2 regions of the Streptomyces sp. NPDC051286 genome follow, and region 2 is predicted to be linked to the other one. Evidence: riboswitches for the same ligand, from Rfam matches in the RefSeq annotation. Region 2 holds a riboswitch; the other holds the start of a gene.
What was found. A riboswitch is a leader RNA that binds a small molecule or an ion and turns the genes downstream of it on or off. The one in region 2 is predicted to bind cyclic di-AMP.
Positions count from the first base shown of each region.

Region 1: it holds a riboswitch for cyclic di-AMP, as region 2 does, so the genes downstream of both, ACIBB8_RS17775 (transglycosylase family protein) here and ACIBB8_RS06615 (M23 family metallopeptidase) in region 2, are expected to answer to the same signal.

Region 1 is NZ_JBITER010000015.1:140,068-143,468, forward strand. It holds gene ACIBB8_RS17765 (cytochrome P450) at 1-281, shown strand, start outside; gene ACIBB8_RS17770 (transglycosylase family protein) at 387-1,310, shown strand; cyclic di-AMP (ydaO/yuaA leader) riboswitch at 1,611-1,782, shown strand; gene ACIBB8_RS17775 (transglycosylase family protein) at 1,786-2,517, shown strand; gene eno (phosphopyruvate hydratase) at 2,803-3,401, shown strand, end outside.
Region 2 is NZ_JBITER010000004.1:128,260-131,660, forward strand. It holds gene ACIBB8_RS06605 (HPr family phosphocarrier protein) at 1-47, shown strand, start outside; gene ACIBB8_RS06610 (GntR family transcriptional regulator) at 241-960, opposite strand; gene ACIBB8_RS06615 (M23 family metallopeptidase) at 1,177-1,959, opposite strand; cyclic di-AMP (ydaO/yuaA leader) riboswitch at 1,972-2,139, opposite strand; gene ACIBB8_RS06620 (M16 family metallopeptidase) at 2,347-3,401, opposite strand, start outside.

The DNA of each region.
Region 1 (3,401 bases), on a different contig from region 2:
GGTTTGCGAACCCGGACACCCTTGACCTCGCGCGGCGTGACAATCAGCACCTCGGATACGGGCACGGCATCCATTACTGCCTGGGAGCACCGCTTGCCCGACTGGAGGGACAGGCTGCCCTGGCCACGCTGTTGAGGCGCCTCCCGGACCTGCGGCTTGCGGTGGAACCTACCGATGTGCGGTGGCGTGGCGGACTCATCATGCGCGGACTGCGCACGCTTCCGGTGGAGTTCGGTCCCGGCCGGCGTTCCGATGAGGGTGACACTCTGTCAACCCTGTGACTTTCACGTGATCTGTGCTGCATCGACTTGTGACAAGCGTTCGAGTGCCGCTACGTTCACCGTTCGACTCACCAGTCACTTGTCAGTCACACGGAAGGCAATCCCATGGGCTCCGCGAACGGCAGGCACCGTCGCCCTCGCCAGGCACCCGCGATCGTCGTCGCCGCAGGCGTGACCGGTTCGGCCATCGCTATTCCCCTGCTCGGCGCGGCCGGTGCGCATGCCGCCGACGCCACGACCTGGGACCGGGTCGCGGAGTGCGAGAGCGGCGGCATGTGGAGCGCCGACCTCGGCAACGGTTTCTACGGCGGTCTTCAGTTCTCGCAGGATGCCTGGAAGTCGTACGGGGGTGAGGCATACGCTCCGCGCGCCGACCTCGCCAGCCGCTCGCAGCAGATAGCGGTCGCCGAGAAGGTCCTGGAGGACCAGGGGCCGAAGGCGTGGCCCAGCTGTGCGGCCATCTCCGAGCTCACGGAGGACGGGGTGCTGCCGGGGGTCGACCCGGGAGTCGTGCCGTCGGCCGAACAGGGGAAGAGCGGGAAGGCGTCCAAGGGGCCCTCCGCCAAGGCGTCGGCCAAGGCTTCCGACAAGGCTTCCGACAAGGCGTCCGCCACGCCTTCGGGCAAGGCGTCGCATAAGCCGTCGGCAGAGCCGTCAGCCACATCATCGTCCAAGAAGTCTGATTCGTCCAACTCGCCCCGAAAGTCCGGCTCGTCCGGCAACGAGGCGGGCGGCAAGCACCGCGGCGCACCGGCCTCCGAGGTGAGCCAGGACACGGGCAGGGGCGGCGGCCGGGACTCGGGCCGGCATGCTTCCCGCGGTAACAGTGAGGGGCGCGACACGCGCGCGGCGACGGCCGACCGCGATTACACCGTCCGGCCGGGCGACAACCTCTGGGCGATTGCTGACGCACAGAAGGTTCCCGGTGGATGGCCCGCTCTCTATGACGCGAACAAGGGTGCGGTTGGCGGCGACCCGGACCTCATCCTGCCTGGCCAGAGCCTCGATCTCGGCATGAAGTCGAAGTGAGAGCAGTCTGATAAACGGCTAAAAGCACCCCAAAAACCGGGGTAGTTCAGGGACCTATGTCCGCTTATGCGTAAGTGAGACATGGGTCTCTTTGCGTCAATTGGCGTGTCGCGTCTGTCGGGTCTGTCCGCGTCACCCCTCACCTGCGAAAACGCCGCGCAGTCGGATGCGGGTAAGGGCTGATTGTCCGTTATGACCATCTTTGAATGTCGAGGTTGCATACGTTTACGGTCGGAACCGCTCGCACCGCGGGCCCCGTCGACCGTCACGCCGAATCCTGCCGTCGGTCGAAGGGAACAGACGCGTAAAGCGCCGTAGGCAGGAGCGGGGGACCCAGGTAAGCCGCCGGGCCCGATGACCGAAAGGCCGTCAGGACCGGCTCGGGGTGAAGCCGCGTGCTAGGACACGCGACCGGGCAACTCACTTGGCCCGAACCCGACAGCTCACCTCGTAGGCGTCGGTGAGGAGAAGTTCCATGCTGCTGAACAGCAAGGGCAAGCACCGCCGCCCGTCCAAGGCCGTCCGCGTCGCCACGCTCGCCGGTGTCACCGGTGCCGCCATCGCCGCTCCCCTGATGGGTGCGACCAGCGCCTCCGCCGCCTCCGTCGCCACGTGGGACGCCGTCGCCCAGTGCGAGTCCGGTGGCAACTGGTCCATCAACACCGGCAACGGCTACTACGGCGGCCTGCAGTTCTCGCAGTCCAGCTGGGCCGCCGCCGGTGGTACGCAGTACGCCCCGCGTGCCGACCTCGCCACCAAGGCTCAGCAGATCGCCACCGCCGAGAAGCTCCTCGCCATGCAGGGCCCGGGCGCCTGGGGCTGTGCCCGCGCCGGTGGCCTCACCAACGACGGTGTCGACCCGGGTGTCGACACCGGCTCCACCGCGCAGCAGAGCGCCCCGGCGCAGGAGTCGAAGCAGGCCGTGTCGAAGCAGGCCGCGCCGAAGCCGGCCGAGCGCACCGAGGCTCCCGCCGCCTCCCGCGCGGACCGCGGCACCGCCCCCAAGAAGACCGTCACCACGCCGACCGGTGAGAAGGTCGCCAAGGGTGACGGCGAGTACACGGTGAAGTCCGGCGACTCGCTCAGCGAGATCGCCGCGCAGCACCAGGTGAAGGGCGGCTGGCAGCAGCTCTTCAAGCTGAACAAGGACATCGTCGAGGACGCCGACCTGATCTACCCGGGTCAGCAGCTCCACCTGACGAAGTAGGACGGGCTCCCCGTAGATACGGGCTCTCTCCTCCCCGAGCCCCCCGACCTGGCGCGGATTCCCCCGTACGCGCCGGGTCGGGGTTTTTGGTACTCACTGTTCAACTGTTGTCGTTACCGTCCAGTAGAAATCTGGACCTTTGCCCTGCTACGAGTGCCCTTGGGTCCTTTTTCGTCCCAGGGGGCGGGCGGTCGGCGGACCGAGGCGGCCCAGCCGGTTAGGCTCTTGTCGCAAGGCCAAAGCGACCCTGCACAACCAGCGTCATATCCCAGAAGGAGATGCCTCGTGCCGTCCATCGACGTCGTCGTAGCCCGGGAAATCCTCGACTCCCGCGGAAACCCCACGGTCGAGGTCGAGGTTGGCCTCGACGACGGCAGCACGGGCCGTGCTGCCGTGCCGTCCGGCGCCTCCACCGGTGCGTTCGAGGCCATTGAGCTTCGCGACGGTGACCCCAACCGCTACCAGGGCAAGGGCGTCGAGAAGGCCGTCCTCGCCGTGATCGAGCAGATCGGCCCGGAGCTCGTCGGCTACGACGCCACCGAGCAGCGGCTGATCGACCAGGCCATGTTCGACCTGGACGCCACCGAGAACAAGGGCTCGCTCGGCGCCAACGCCATCCTCGGTGTCTCGCTGGCCGTTGCGCACGCCGCGTCCGAGGCCTCGGACCTGCCGCTGTTCCGCTACCTCGGTGGCCCGAACGCGCACCTGCTGCCCGTCCCGATGATGAACATCCTCAACGGCGGGTCGCACGCCGACTCCAACGTGGACATCCAGGAGTTCATGATCGCGCCGATCGGCGCGGAGTCCTTCTCCGAGGCCCTGCGCTGGGGCGCCGAGGTCTACCACACGCTGAAGAAGGTTCTGAAGACCAAGGGCCTGTCGAC
Region 2 (3,401 bases):
CGAAGCTGGTCACCGAAGGACTCGAGGAACTCCCGGAGACCGTCTGATTGCAGGGTTCCGATCAGGGGGAAGCCTTTCCGGCCGGTTCCTGTCGGGCGCATTTCTGCGCCGGAGCCGCGACACCCCCAACCGGGGCCGTGACTCCTGCGTTTTCTGATACCGGCAATACCTCTGGAGCGAATTTTGTGCAGCCCAAAGAAATCCCTGCGCACTTAATTCACTTTTTATACAGCGCAGGTGTTAATGCCGGTCGCTCGCGGTGTTTACGGCATGTTGCGAAGTCCTCACCCGACCGCCGGAACAGGGGGCGCCGGCATCACGGCCCGAAGCACCGTCCGCGCGACGCAGCCGGTGCGCGGCGGCGGCCCGCGCGGCGTGCTGAGCGGCCAGCGCCCTGGCCCGTTCCGCGTCGCCGCGCGCCACGGCGTCCACGATGGCTGCACGGTCGCCCCAGCAACCGGCCAGGCGGGCCGGCTGCTCGACCGCGTACATCCAGGCGATCTTGTGGCGTAGCTGGGTGAGCAGCGCGATGAGCCCGGGGCTGCCGGACGCCTGGGCGAGCGTCTCGTGGAACCAGCCGCCCAGGGAGCGCAGATCCTCCCCCGTACCCCGCCGCGCTCTGTCCTGCCCCAGCCTGACCAGGCCGCGCAGCACCTTGAGGTGCGCCTCGGTGCGGCGTTGAGCGGCGCGGGCCGCACCCAGCGGCTCCAGCAGCATCCGTACCTCCAGAAGGTCGGCGGCCTCCTGCTCGGTGGGCTCGGCGACACAGGCACCGGCATGTCGGCGGGTGACCACGAAGCCCTCGGACTCCAGGGTGCGCAGCGCTTCCCGCACCGGGACCCGGGAGACCCCGTAACGGCGCGCGAGCAGCTCCTCGGTGAGTCTGCCGCCGCGCTCGAAGACACCGGAGACGATGTCGTCACGGATTGCCGTGCATACCGATTGCGCCGGAATGCGCATGTCCGAACCCCTCCGCCTTAATCCCCCGCGAAACGCGACCGATCGACGCCTGTTCCGTGACTCTATTGCAAGGCGACCGCATTTCCGAAGCCGGACCGAAAACCATGAATATCCTTTGGCCCGGTGGCGGTTCCGCGGGGCGGTTCGGCAGGAACGGACATGCCGAAGGCCCCGGCGGAAGCCGGGGCCTTCGGCATGTTGTGGATGGGACGTCGGTCAGACGTTCACGCCATGGGCGCGCAGGTACGCCACGGGGTCCATGTCGGAGCCGTACGAAGGCGTGGTGCGGGCCTCGAAGTGGAGGTGCGGTCCGGTGGAGTTGCCGGTCGAGCCGGAGAGGCCGATCTGCTGACCTGCGCCGACGCTCTGGCCGACGGAGACGCCGATCGACGAGAGGTGGCCGTACTGGGTGTACGTGCCGTCCGTCATCCGCAGCACGATGTTGTTGCCGTATGCGCCGCCCCAGCCCGCCTCGACGACCGTGCCGGCGCCGACGGCGACGACGGAGCTGCCGGAGGCGGCATGGAAGTCGATGCCCGAGTGGCGGCCGGAGGACCAGAGGGATCCGCTCGACTTGTAGCCGGTGGTGACGTACGAACCGGCGACCGGGAGCTGGAAGGATCCCAGGCGGGTGCGCTCGGCGGAACGGGCGGCGCGGGCCTTCGCGTCACGGGCCGCCTTGGCGCGGGCCTCGGCCTTGGCCTTCGCCGCCGCCTCGGCCCTGGCAGCCTCGGCAGCCTTCGCAGCGACGTCGGCCTGGCGCTTCTGCACCTCGGCCTGGGTGGCCACCTGGTCGGCGAGGGCATCCTCGATGGCGACGATCTGGGTCAGACCGGTTTCATCGCCGGAAGGGACCTCGGCATCCGTGGCGAGGGCCGGAGAGGCCAGTCCGCCGATGACACCGGTGGTCGCCAGCGTTGCGACTCCGGCGACGCGTGCACTCCGGCGCTTCAGGCGGCTCGGGGCACGGTGCTTCCCGGTGGGGCGGGGGAACGCCATGAAGTAGCTGGTCCTTTCCTTCCTTCTCGCCTACCGGGTTAGCTGACGGGTTCGGAGCAGGAAGGTCTCCTACGGATCCCGGGCCTCAGAGGAGGTCGCGGCATCCGATTCACCCCAGGGACTGTGTGGGTCCCCGGCTCCCCAGGCTCGCGCCTGATGGGGACTCGGCGATCACTGCCCGGCGCCACGGATGCGGCATTCGAGTGACGGACAGCGGAGCCGACGCTAGGCGGGGGTACTTTCATTCACCAAACGGACAGGGCGCTTTGTAGCGCATCCCACAGGGCAAGCAAGAACCTTTCGTCTCGAATCAGGCAAAAGGGAAGACCCTGGCGGGAAGCGACTCGCCAGGGCCCCTCTTCGCCCCTCTTTGCGGGGCTTGATGCATCAGCCGGTGACGACCGACACCTCTCCGATTCCCAACGCCCTGACCGGCTCCTCGATCTGCGCGGCGTCGCCGACGAGAATCGTGACCAGCCGGTCCACCGGGAAGGCGTTGACCACGGCTGAGGTCGCCTCGACCGTGCCGGTCTCGGCCAGGCGGGCGTACAACTGCGCCTGGTAGTCGTCCGGGAGGTGCTGCTCGACCTGGTCGGCGAGCGTACCGGCGACGGAGGCAGCCGTCTCGAACTTCAGCGGGGCGACACCCACGAGGTTCTGCACAGCGGTCTCGCGTTCGGCGTCGGTCAGCCCCTCGGCCACCAGGGTCCGCAGGACCTTCCACAGGTCGTCGAGCGCCGGTCCGGTGGACTCTGTGTCCACTGAGCCGCTGATCGCCAGCATCGCCGCACCGGTCGCCCCGGAGGCGGAGTCCGGGGCCGTCGAGCGCAGGACCTGCCCGAAGGCCCGCACGCCATAGGTGTAGCCCTTCTCCTCGCGCAGCACCCGGTCCAGCCGGGAGGTGAGTGTGCCGCCCAGGCAGTAGGTGCCGAGGACCTGGGCCGGCCACACACTGTCGTGCCGGTCGGCGCCGATGCGGCCGATCAGCAGCTGCGTCTGCACGGCGCCCGGACGGTCGACGATCACCACGCGGCCGGTGTCGTCGGCGGTGATCGGCGGGACCGGACGGGGCTCCACAGTGTTCCCGGTCCAGTCGCCGATGGTGTCGGCGAGCAGGGCGTCCAGGTCGATACCGGTGAGGTCGCCGACGACGACGACGGTCGCGGTGGACGGCCGGACATGGGCCTCGTAGAAGGCGCGCACCGCCGCGGAGTCGATCCGCTCCACCGTCTCCTCGGTGCCCTGGCGCGGGCGTGACATCCGCGACGTGGCCGGGAAGAGCTCCTTGGAGAGCTGCTTGGCGGCACGCCGGGCGGGGTTGGCCTGCTCGTGCGGAATCTCGTCGAGCCGGTTGTTCACCAGTCGCTCGATCTCGCTGTCGGCGAACGCGGGCGCCCGCAGCGCCTCGGCGACCAGACCCAGCGCCTTGGCCAGCCGGGAGG